One region of the Liquorilactobacillus nagelii DSM 13675 genome, then DNA from elsewhere that is predicted to be linked to it. Evidence: predicted binding sites of a transcription regulator. Region 1 holds the regulator's gene; each other region holds the start of a gene.

Region 1 (3,209 bases):
TTTTGATTCAACTTTATGTGACATTTCGCGTAATGCATCAACCGCTTTTTTAGTAGCCAATTCAATTCCCCGACGAATGCCAACTGGATTAGCACCAGCTGTAACATTTTTCATTCCTTCTGTCACAATTGCCTGTGCCAAAACTGTAGCGGTTGTAGTTCCATCACCTGCAACGTCATTAGTCTTTGATGCTACTTCAGAAACTAATTTTGCGCCCATATTTTCAAAATGATCTGCTAATTCAACTGCTTTAGCAATTGTGACACCATCGTTAGTAATTGTTGGAGAACCATATGATTGCTCTAAAACAACATTTCTTCCTTTTGGTCCTAAAGTTGATTTAACGGTATTAGCTAGTTTATCAACCCCAGCAAGTAATTTTGTCCGTGCATCTTCAGAAAATTTAACTTCTTTTGCCATTAAAAATTCACCTCATCATCAAAATTTAAATAAAAACAATTTTTTGAATCATATTAAAATTAAACTATTCAACGATAGCAACAATATCCTTTTCGTGCACAACCAAATATTGCTTACTTTCATATTTAACTTCAGTGCCTGCATATTTGTCAAAGATAACCAAATCATTTGGCTTAACCGACAAAGCTACCTTTTCTCCGTTATCCAGTACACGACCATCGCCTACTGCAACAATTTTGCCAGTTTGTGGTTTTTCCTGAGCATTACTTGCTAGGACAATTCCACCGACTGTCTTTTCCTCATCTTTTTGAACTTCTAAAATAACGCGATCTCCTAAAGGTTTAAGCACTCTGTATCCCTCCAATATTAGTTATGTTTTAGCACTCAGTATCTCTAAGTGCTAACCACAGTTATTACTATAATCAATTTGTGCTTTAATTGCAAGTGATTTATCACTCGAACATTGCAACTGCTAAATTATGGTATAATGACCAAAGTAATTCAGCTAAGGAGGGCCGTTTAATGGCGTTGAAAAAAAATTCCATGTGGCTATTAATTAGCTACCTAATCGTTTCAATCTGCTCAACAATTATCGATCATTACTTTAGAACTAGTTCCAGCCTTTACTATTTATTAACTATTATCGGTGTAACGGGAAGCATTGCAATGTATTTTATCAATCGGCAATTTGCAACTTATCAAAATTGGTTAGAAAAAAAATCAGTTTCGCAGCAGCAAAACTTAATCTTAGGTTTTGGTGGAGCCGTTCTTCTTTTAGCCACTCAACAACTTTGTTTTTGGTTAGAAAACTTAATTCTGCACCAAACTGATGCTTCACAAAACACAGCTGCTATGCTAGCTATTATCAAACATTACCCGATTTATTTATTATATGTGCTCATTGCTGCTCCAATTATGGAAGAATTAGTATTTCGTAAAGTGCTTTTTGGTAATTTAGTGACCCTCACCAGTCCTTTTATAGCTGGTATTATCTCATGCCTGCTTTTTAGTATTGTCCATGCTGATGGTCATTTTCTTACTTATGCAGCTATTGGTGGAATGTTATGCTGGATTTATGCCAAAAGTGGTCGAGTACAAACTTCGATGATTGCTCACATGGTGATGAACTTAATAATTGTCATGCTTAGTTTCAAATAAAAAAGCAGTCCGCTCACTTGCGGCTGCTTTGACTAATTAGGCATCATTTTCCTTATGTGAGCCAAATTTATCTAAGAAATAAATTAAGGTCTGCAATTCATTGGTTAGATCAACATTTTGAACACGAACAGTACTTGGAACTGTAATTCTTAATGGCGTAAAATTCAAAATTCCCTTAACACCAACTTCTACCAACTCATTAGTAGCTTCTTGAGCAACTGGTGCTGGTACTGTCAAAATAACAATTTCAATTTGCTGAACCGTAAGCTGTTCTTTCATATCATCCATATGATAAACTGGAACGCCGCTTTGAATTGTACCAGTGATATCTTCATTGATGTCGAAAGCTGCACTGATACGCACATTGTTGCTCTGGTGAAAATTATAATTTAACAATGCATGACCCAAATTGCCAACGCCAATTAGAGCTACATTGGTTAACTTATCTTGCTTTAAAGTTTTCCGAAAAAAGGCCAACAGACTTTCAACATCGTACCCATAGCCCCGCTTTCCAAGAGCACCAAAATACGAAAAGTCGCGCCGAATTGTTGCAGAATCAACCTTAACTGCATCAGCTAATTCGGTTGAAGATACACGCTGTTTACCCGCATCTGACAAAAAATGCAGGTAACGATAATAAATCGGCAATCGTTTAGCCGTTGCATGTGGAATTTTATTACTTGCCATAATTTTTCTCCTTTCAAGAGATTAATGATTTTTTTGATAAATTTAACAACTGTCTTGTTAAATAAAAAAGCTCAACCACCATTTTTCACAATTTACAAAACAAAGTATTGTTTATTTTTTCCTTAACTATGCTACACTAATTTTGTTTCGTATGCAATCAGAAGACTAGCTTTTTTTAATAATTCACAAGCTTTTAGAAACCAGCTTCACAAATTACTCTGAGGAAGTGATTTAATTGATTTTACTACAAGTCCAACACGTTGCTCGACTGTTTGGAGCAGATGTCCTTTTTAAAAATATTGATTTAGACATCCAAGAAAATTCACGAATTGCCTTGGTTGGCCGAAATGGTGTTGGCAAATCAACTTTATTAAAAATAATAATGGACCAACAACCAGCGGATCAAGGCCAAATAACGCGCGCAAAAAATTTGACAATTGGTTATCTTGCTCAAGATACCGGTTTAGTCTCAGCTAACACAATTTATGAAGAAATGTTAACTGTTTTTGAGCCCTTACGAAAAATGGAAGAAAAGATTCACCAACTTGAAAACAAAATCGCTAGTGATTCACAGAAAGTTAATTCAAAAGAATATCAACGTTTGTTGGCACAATACGATCAAATGCAACACGATTTTAAGGAAAATAACGGCTATGGCTATCAAGCAGAAATTCGTTCAGTCTTACATGGATTTAAATTTGATGAAAAAGATTATCAGCAAAAAATTAATAGCCTTTCTGGCGGGCAAAAAACTCGATTGGCTTTAGCAAAGCTTTTATTGGAAAAAAGAGACTTGCTAATTCTCGATGAACCAACCAACCATCTGGATATTGAGACACTCAATTGGTTGGAAAATTATCTTCAAGGATATACTGGCGCTTTATTGCTAGTTTCTCATGATCGCTATTTTCTTGATAAAATTGCGCAAGATGTCTATGAATTAA
Region 2 (3,209 bases), 470 kb from region 1:
AGAGGGCCTTAAAATGAAAAAGTCAAAAAAACTCTATAACCCTGAATTGGAAACTACTGAAAATTATAACGAGATTTGGAAACCAGAGGTCATAAAAGTTAAAGATGAATCTGATTTATTAGTGATGAATCACTATTGGCAAGATAAAAATGGAGAGTTGTGGGGAGATTTCAATGATCCAATGGAAAATGTGAGAAGAGGGTTTAACGCTTACAGGAAACGCAAAGGCTACATGACTCCTGAAAACATTCGAAAATTGCGTGAAAAATTAAATCTGTCAGTCAGAGAATTTGCTAAGTTGCTTGGAATCGGAGCCTCATCATTAACGCAGATTGAAAACAATCAACGGATACAAGTGAAATACCAGGATGTTTTATTTAAGTCTATTGAGGAAAACTATCACTATCAAAAGAAACTGCCTGATATTTTGCAAGCAATGTCAGATCATTCAGTGTCTAACAAGTTTGATACTCATGCATATGTTTCTGATAGTACTTTCTATAACACCTTGCAGCTGTGCGAAGATAATATGTTTTTTAATGACAAGACGTTAGGGGTTGTTGCATAATGAGTGTTTTACAATTCTTGGGATATAAGGTTATAGCAATGGAGTATAAACGAAATCCAAGGTTTGAAACTGTAACAGACCCTATTTCGCTAGAACCTAAGATAACAACAAAAATTAATGTAGAAAACAGTGATATTAATATCACACTATCGGTTATGGTCGGTTCTTTAGATGGCAAAGATATTCCATTCCAAGTTAATTGTTCTATAATAGGAACCTTTGTTTATAATCCTGATGAAGATCTTACCGAGGTTGGTTTGGACACTTTGGTACGTAATAATGCAGTTGCTATTCTTTATCCTTATGCACGTGCTATTGTCGCTACATTGACAACAACCTCCAACGAATTTCCGGGCTATAATATGCCAACAATCAATGTTAATAAAGTTCTAGCTCAACAAGATGAAAAAAATTGAAATAACCCCCTCGAATATCTTTATTATTACATTATAGATATTCGAGGGGGTTATAATTTTAAACACTTTGGCACGCAAACCCTATGGCCGTCTATTATTGCAACATTGACAACGACATCCAATAAATTTTCTGGTTATAAGCTTGCCGACGATCAATGTTAGTGATGTTAACTCAACAAGATAAAGATATAGTAAAGCCTATCATATAATAAGCCTCCGCGGGTCTATAATTACAAGTATCTTCGAAAAAAAATCACAAGTGATTACTTGAAATAAAAAAAGTCGATGAAAGACTAGACATTATGGTCGAATTGAACTATGGTGGACTTGTAAAAAATATCACAAAGGAAGATGCTTATGTCAGAACGTAGCTATGATTTCTTAATGCCAAGTGTTAATTTCTTTGGCCCAGGCGTGATTTCGAAAATTGGTGACCGTGCAAAAATGTTGGGTATGAAAAAGCCAGTAATCGTCACCGAAAAGTTTTTGAAAGAACTGAAAAACGGGCCAGTTGAACAAACAATTGCTTCTTTGAAGCAGGCGGGGATTGACTATGTGATTTATCAAGGAGTTGAGCCTAATCCTAAAGTGCATAACATTGAAGAAGTTAAGCAACTCTATCTGAAAAGTGGAGCAGATTCAATTATTACTGTTGGCGGAGGTTCTTCACATGATACTGGTAAAGGTGCCGGGATTATTTTAACTAACGGCGATGATATTACCAAACTGGCTGGTATTGAAACATTGACCAAACCACTTCCACCGCTAATTGCGGTTAATACCACTGCGGGTACGGGTTCTGAATTGACACGTCATGCGGTTATTACTAATGAAGAAACTCATCTGAAGTTTGTGGTTGTTTCTTGGAGGAATATTCCACTAGTATCATTTAATGACCCAACATTGATGTTGGATGTTCCCAAATCAGTTACTGCTGCTACAGGGATGGATGCTTTTGTCCAAGCAATCGAACCTTATGTTTCAGTTGACCATAATCCGATTACTGATTCCCAGTGCATTGAAGCTATTAAATTAATTGAAAGCTCATTACGTGAAGCGGTTGCTAATGGTCATAATTTGGCGGCCCGAACCAAAATGGTTGAAGCAGAAATGCTAGCTGGAATGGCGTTTAATAACGCAAATCTAGGTTACGTTCACGCCATGGCCCATCAATTGGGTGGTCAGTATGATGCGCCTCATGGTGTCTGTTGTGCTTTGTTATTGCCATATGTTGAAGAGTACAATTTAATTGCCTGCCCAGACAGGTTCGCTGAATTAGCAAAGTTTATGGGTGAAAATACAGCAGGCTTGTCAACTAGGGATGCAGCGATGTTGTCAATTAAAGCAATGAAGCAAATGGCAGCAGATGTGGGTATTCCTAAAACAATCAAAGAAATTGGAGCTAAACCAGCAGATTTTGAATTGATGGCTAAAAACGCCTTGAAAGATGGGAATGCCTTTTCTAACCCACGTAAAGGCAACCAAGCGGACATTGTCAAGATTTTCCAAGCAGCTTATGATGGTAAATTCTAGTCGCATTACAATAATATAATTTCCTTCAATATAATCTCCTGTGAATATCTTTACTAAAGACATTCGGAAGGGGATTATTTTTATTCTATTATGGAAATTGCTAAATTCGTGTCGGCTCATAACCATAGACTTGTAGAGGACACGGATTTTAAAATTATAGTTACTGGTTAGTATAAGCACAGAAAATGTAAATTTAAGTTAGTGAAAACAAAGGGGTTAGAATTACTCTACTGTATCAGATAGTAGTCCCTTGAAAACTGCTTGACCTTATACATGTACCAACTATGGTTATAAATGATTCAACAAAGCGTCAACGTTTTTATTATAAGAAGATATACTGTCATAAATGGTTTTCTTTTTGGCTTCGTCCATTAACACTAGTGTTGACAAGATTTCTACCGGATCACTACGACTACTGTAGTACGTGTAGTCATCACTATTTGCGTTCTGTTAAAATAAACATGGTAACTGTCCCATTTGCTTCATTTCCTTTAGAATCAATATGAGATTGACAGGCAAAATAAAGAGCCACAAGATCATTAGTTGTTACATCTAATAACCCAGTTGGCAAGCCAAAATGTTGCATATAAGACAGGTGAAAAAATTATTTTCTAAATTGTTAAAATCATTTGCGTACCTTCGCATGTACTCATTAGTGAATGAATATTCACGAGTATATCCGGAGAGTTTTT
Region 3 (3,209 bases), 470 kb from region 1:
ATCATCAGTAATAACAGCGTATGGTGTAACCTCTGAACCAGTACCGGAAGTAGTTGGAACAGCTACCAATTTTGTATTTAATTGATGATGGAATTTAACGATTCGTTTCCGAATATCAATGAATTTCTGCTGTAAACGAGTGAAAAGTTCGCTGACTTTTTCGTAGCTATCTAAGAAACCAACTGGTTGATCAAGTGAGTATTCATAGATGAACCGGGCAATTTTAGCTGCATCTAACGCTGAACCACCACCAATGGCAATGATCGTATCAGGTTGGAATTGAGCCATTTGTTCGGCAATTTCAATTGTTTGGCCTAATGTTGGATCAGGGTTAACAGTACCATAAATTGAAGTCTTAACCGGTTCGTCACGTAAAGCCAGCTGTTCATAGATTTTGTCAACAAAGCCGAATTTTACCATCCCGGGATCGGCAACGATAAAGGCGCGCTTAATATGTTCAACTTGGTCTTGCAGATAAGAAATCGCATTTTTTTCATAGTAGATTTTTTCCGGTAAACGAACCCATTGTGGACGATTTCGACGTTTAGCAACAGTTTTGATATTTAATAAATCATTAGTAGATAAATTATGTGACAATGAATTTTTCCCCCATGATCCAGTTCCGAGCGTCAAACTTGGACGCAAAGCATCAGTATAAATATCACCTAAACCGCCAAGTGAATCTGGCTGATTAACCAAAATTCTAGCTGCTTTGGTTTGGTCAGCGTATTCGTTGATGAACGGATCGGCTTGTGAACCGATTTGAATCGCGGCATTGTGACCAGCACCTTGATAGTTGAGCAGGTCACTAACAATTTTAATTCCGTCTTGACGATCTTTAGCTTTGTAAACTGACAGGAGCGGTGAAAGTTTTTCTGATGAAAGTTTTTCGCCAATGTTTTTTGGGTCGAGTTCAAATAATAAAACATCCTTGCCAGCTGGCAATTCAACTCCTGCTTGAGCAGCGATCCAAGTTGCGGGCTTACCAGCTACTGGGCCGTTAACTCCATGTCGGTCATTGAAAACGAAATCGGCAATTTTTTGATAGTCTTTCTTTGGAACGACGTAAGCTCCTTTAGCTTCCATTTTCTTCAGCCATGCATTATAAGCAGGGGCTTCCACGACAACTGAGTTTTCTGTTGCACAAATCATCCCATTATCAAAGCGTTTTGATAATAATAAATCTTCAACTGCTCGATCTAAGTCAGCGGTATGATCAACAAAGATTGCACCATTACCAGCACCAACACCCATGGAAGGATTACCGGATTTCAATGCGGCGTTAACCATGCCCGGACCACCAGTAGCTAAAATCGAAGCAATTTTGGGATTGCGGATTAATGCAGTAGTGTTATCCAAACTTGGTGTTTCGATCCATTGGACAACATCCTTAGGAGCACCAGCTGCAACTGCAGCATCATATAAAATTTTGGCTGCATGCGCAGAACATTTTTGGGCTTGTGGGTGGAAAGCAAAGATAATCGCATTGCGAGTCTTAAGAGCCATTAATGTCTTGAACATAGCGGTTGAAGTTGGATTAGTTGTGGGTACAATCCCAGCTAAAACTCCTAGAGGAGCCGCAATCTTAACTTGACCAGCAACTTTATTTTCACCGATTACACCAACAGTTTTTTCATTTTTGATTAAATTATAAATATTTTCGGTAGCAAATCGGTTCTTGGTATCCTTATCTTCAACAATCCCACGTTGCGTTTCATCAACTGCTTCATGTGCCAGTAGCAAGGCTGCTTCGGAACCTGCTAAAGCAGCAGCTGCGACAATTTTGTCGACTTCAGCTTGAGTATAGGAAGCATAAGCTTTCTCAGCAATTAAAGCCTTTTCAACCAAGCTGCCAGTGTAAGCTTCAGCTTTTTTGTATTGTTTCGCCTTTTCTTCAGGAGAAAGGGTCTTTTTAACCTTTTTTGTAACCGTCATGTGGAAATCCTCCCTAAACGTAAATTTGACTTTAGTTAATTGTGAAATTAATCACTATTTTTGGTACAAATTTATATTACCGCTTTTTATTGTGAATTACAACACTTTTACAAAATAAAATAAAATTCAATTAATTAAAACACTTTTCTGATAATTACCTATAATATAGCCTGTTTTTAAATCAAAAAACAAATAATTGACAAAAATTATTCTAGTGCTATCATATTATGTGAATATAATCACAGACTTAGAGGGAGTTTTGATTAATGAAAAAAGTATTATCAATTAATTCAGGTAGCTCATCATTAAAAATTAGTTTGTTTTCGATGCCGCAAGAAGAACGTTTGGCAAAGATTATGGTTGATTATGCTGATGAAAATAATCAATTGGTGACAATCAAATTATCGGATCAAGCTTTAATTGCACATCACTATACGGAAAAATTAACGCCAGTTGAACTTGCTTTAAAACTTTTAAAAAAATATAAGATTATTACTCAGTCGACAGAAATTGCAGCCATCGGTCATCGGATTGTTGCTGGAGGGGAGTTATTTCATTGCTCAACTGAGATCACACCGGCGATGATGATCAAGTTGGAAAGTATTAATGAGCTTGCACCATTGCACAATCCAGCTAATGTTGCCGGAATTCGTGATGCCCAAAATTTACTCCCTGGTTGTCCACAAATAGCAGTTTTTGATACAGCCTTTCATACTGATTTGCCACCAGAAAATTTTTTGTATGCTTTGCCAATGGAATACTATCGTAAATATAAAGTTAGAAAATATGGCGCCCATGGAACTAGTCATCGTTTTGTGGCCCAACAAGCGGCAAAACTGTTACAACGTTCACTAACAGACTTAAAATTAATTACGCTGCATTTGGGTTCAGGTGCTTCGATTAGTGCGATTAAAAACGGCAAGAGTTGTGATACCTCGATGGGCTTTTCACCATTAACTGGTTTAATGATGAGTACTCGCTGCGGAGATGTCGATCCTTCAGCTTTAGTTTATTTATTGAAACACCATGCTTTTGCAGATATGGATGAGTGTATGAAAATTTTAAATCAGCGTTCTGGTTTGCTGGGGGTTTCGGAAGCTAGTCGTGATATGCGAGAGATTGAACGCGAAGCAGAAATTAATCCGCAGGCGGCATTGGCCGTTAAAATGTTTGTCAAAAAAATTTGTGACTACATTGGTGCATACTGGTTGGAGCTTGGTGGTGCAGATGCGTTAGTTTTTACTGGTGGAATCGGTGAAAATGATAGCCATTTG
Region 4 (3,209 bases), 440 kb from region 1:
CAGCTCGGCTGGTCTTTTTGACTGAAGCCAAAATAGTTTTTTCATCGATTGGAGAAATCGTCCGCAAATCAATTACTTCAGCTGAAATGCCAGCTTTTGCTAATTCATCACTAGCTTTCAAACACTCTTGAACCATTGCACCATAACTAATTAAAGTGATATCTTGTCCTTCATGGGCTACGGCTGCTTGATCCAACGGAACAGTATAGGCTTCATCTGGAACTTCAGCTTTAATTGAACGATAAAGTTTCATATGTTCTAGGAAGAAAACTGGATCATCAGAACGAATTGCTGAAATCAATAACCCTTTTGCATCATAAGGATTACTAGGAATCACTACCCGCAAGCCAGGAACTTGAGCAATTAATCCTTCCAAGCTATCAGCATGCAATTCGGGCGTATGCACACCACCACCAAATGGAGCACGAATCGTAATTGGCATTTTGCGAGTGCCACCCAATCGGAATCTCATCCGAGATAGCTGGCCAGCAATTTCATCCATTGCTTCAAAAACAAAACCAAAAAATTGAATTTCGGGAACTGGTCGGAAACCTTTCAGCGCTAAACCAGTACTTAATCCAATAATACCTGATTCTGCAAGTGGTGTATCAAACACACGTTGCTCGCCGTGAGTTTGCTGTAATCCTTCAGTTGCCCGGAAAACACCACCATTTTTACCAACATCCTCACCAAAAACAAGCACTTTGTCATCACGGGCTAATTCTTCATCCATTGCTGCCGTAATCGCTTTAATCATTGTCGTTTTTGTCATGACTATTTGGCCTCCTTTGCAGTATAACGTTCAATTTCTTGTTGGATCTCTGCCGGTGAATCTACAAAGGCATTTTGCAAATATTCACTAATTTTTTGTTTCGGCATATTTTCAACTTTTTTAATTGCTTCATTAATTTCGTTACGTGTCGCTTCAACCCATCCATCTTCTTCTTCTTGCGACCAAAGACCCTTAGCGGTTAAATATTTACGCATTCTGACTAATGGATCTTTTTGATGCCATAAATCATCAGTTTCTTTCGTCCGGTAGCGTTTAGGATCATCCCCAGAAAGTGTGTGTGGTCCATAGCGATAAGTTAGAGTTTCAATTAGAACCGGGCCATTTCCTGCTGTAGCATATTCACGAGCCTCTTTCGTTACCTCATAAACAGCTAACGCATCCATCCCATCAACTTGAACTCCCGGAATTCCAGCAGCCACAGCTTTTTGGGCAAGTGTAGGCGCCGCGGTCTGCTTATTACGCGGAACTGAAATTGCAAACCCGTTATTTTGCACAACAAAAACGGCTGGGGCTTCAAAAGCTCCCGCAAAATTAATTCCTTCATAAAAATCACCCTGGGAAGTTCCACCATCGCCTGTATAGGTATAGGCTACTTGTCGCTGATCCTTTAATTTAATTCCCAAGGCAACTCCAGCTGCTTGAACATACTGCGCCCCAATAATAATCTGTGGCGGCAAAGCAGCCAAATCAGCTGGATACTTATTGCCATCAACATGACCACGTGACCAAAGAAAAGCTTGGTATAATGGCAACCCATGTAACACCAGTTGCGGCACATCACGGTAGGCTGGTAAAAGAAAATCAGCCTTGTCCATCGCAAAGTTTGAAGCAATTTGACTCGCCTCTTCGCCTGCTGTTGGAGCATAAAAACCAAGCCGCCCCTGACGATTTAATTTTGTTGAACGTTCATCCAATGTTCGCGACCAAATCATCTGTCGGAATAATTCTTTCAACTGTTCATCACTTAAATCAAGTTCCCAGTCTTTTTTTATAATTTCCCCGTCTTCATTTAAAACTTTAACCGTTTTAAACTCTTTAGCCATTTTATCTAATTGACTAAAATCAATAATTTTTTTAGACATATATCCAACCTCCTTGAGTTGCTAATCCTGTGAGAGCAAAATCTCTAGTATCAATATAACATATAAAATACTTGTGAAATATTATTTGGATTCCAGCTTTATAACCGCTTACATTATTATTTTAACGCCAAATATGTTTGTTTTAAAGATTGTTAGGTTGTTAACAATCTATTATTTCAATCGGTTCGATTGCTAATTAACCTAATTTCAATTAAAAGTTAGAAAAAACTTATTAAATCTGTTACTTTTGTGATTTTTTTAACAAAAAGTTAAGTGCAGATTAAATAATTATCAGTACAAAAAAAGACTAAAACATAATGTTTTAGCCATTACCCAAAAAGTCTCAAATTTAGTCAGCAACTTTAGCAATTTTACCCTGTTCAATGTAAACCGCCAGGATTGATAAATCTGCCGGATTAACACCACTGATTCGACTAGCCTGTGCCAAAGTTTCTGGTTGAATCTTTTGTAATTTTTGTCGTGCTTCAGTCGCTAAACCTTCAATAGCTGCGTAATCAATTCTTTCTGGAATTTTCTTAGCTTCCATTTTCTTAAGTTTTTCGACCTTGTGATATTCTTTTTTAATGTAACCAGCATACTTAAACTGAATTTCAACTTGTTCAACAATTCGAGCATCAAGCGGGTGCGATGGAGCAGGAATAAAATGTTGCAAATCTGCATAAGTAACTTCTGGCCGCCGCAAAAACTCGCTAGCCATTACACCATCTTTCAGCGGTGCTGAACCTTTCTTAGCTAAAAAGTCATTGACCTGCTGATTTGGTTTAATTCGCGTTTCTTCCAATCGTTGTTTTTCAGTCGCTATAGCTGCTTTTTTTGCTAAAAACTGCTGATAACGTTCTTCAGAAATTAATCCAATTTTATGACCTAACTCTGTCAATCTTAAATCAGCATTGTCATGGCGCAAAATCAACCGATACTCAGCTCTCGACGTCAAAAGTCGGTATGGTTCGTTGGTACCTTTAGTAACCAAATCATCAACCATAACTCCAATGTAGGCATCACTACGCTTCAAAATAACTTCTTCTTTGCCTAAAGCATGCAAGCCAGCATTAATTCCAGCTAACATTCCTTGTCCAGCTGCCTCTTCATAGCCTGAAGTTCCATTAGTCTGACCAGCAGTATACAAGCCCTTAACCAGCTTAGTTTCCAATGTTGGTCGCAATTGATAAGGAGAAACAATATCGTATTCAATAGCGTAGCCTGGTCGCATCAATTGTGCATGTTCCAAGCCTTGAACCGAATGAGTCATTTCCTGTTGAATTTCTTCTGGTAATGATGTTGAAAGACCTTGGAGATAATATTCATCGGTTTCC

The links. Region 1 encodes Rex, which represses fermentation and respiration genes when NADH is low (regulators of the CRP and FNR family bind a similar motif). Its sites were predicted from a motif close to TTGTGAANTANTTCACAA; they were not measured.
Region 2: the regulator Rex is predicted to act here: its motif matches at 1,312-1,329, upstream of G6O73_RS05430 (iron-containing alcohol dehydrogenase).
Region 3: the regulator Rex is predicted to act here: its motif matches at 1,975-1,992, upstream of adhE (bifunctional acetaldehyde-CoA/alcohol dehydrogenase).
Region 4: the regulator Rex is predicted to act here: its motif matches at 2,123-2,140, upstream of pdhA (pyruvate dehydrogenase (acetyl-transferring) E1 component subunit alpha).

Annotation. Positions count from the first base shown of each region.
Region 1 is NZ_CP049304.1:1,509,682-1,512,890, forward strand. It holds gene groL (chaperonin GroEL) at 1-420, opposite strand, end outside; gene groES (co-chaperone GroES) at 485-769, opposite strand; gene G6O73_RS07645 (CPBP family intramembrane glutamic endopeptidase) at 943-1,578, shown strand; gene G6O73_RS07650 (redox-sensing transcriptional repressor Rex) at 1,615-2,265, opposite strand; gene G6O73_RS07655 (ABC-F family ATP-binding cassette domain-containing protein) at 2,501-3,209, shown strand, end outside.
Region 2 is NZ_CP049304.1:1,036,310-1,039,518, reverse strand. It holds gene G6O73_RS05440 (helix-turn-helix domain-containing protein) at 14-568, shown strand; gene G6O73_RS05435 (protein-export chaperone SecB) at 568-984, shown strand; gene G6O73_RS05430 (iron-containing alcohol dehydrogenase) at 1,342-2,517, shown strand; gene G6O73_RS12785 (FRG domain-containing protein) at 2,954-3,103, opposite strand.
Region 3 is NZ_CP049304.1:1,043,419-1,046,627, reverse strand. It holds gene adhE (bifunctional acetaldehyde-CoA/alcohol dehydrogenase) at 1-1,935, opposite strand, end outside; gene G6O73_RS05465 (acetate/propionate family kinase) at 2,202-3,209, shown strand, end outside.
Region 4 is NZ_CP049304.1:1,948,872-1,952,080, forward strand. It holds gene G6O73_RS09825 (alpha-ketoacid dehydrogenase subunit beta) at 1-772, opposite strand, end outside; gene pdhA (pyruvate dehydrogenase (acetyl-transferring) E1 component subunit alpha) at 775-1,875, opposite strand; gene mnmG (tRNA uridine-5-carboxymethylaminomethyl(34) synthesis enzyme MnmG) at 2,225-3,209, opposite strand, start outside.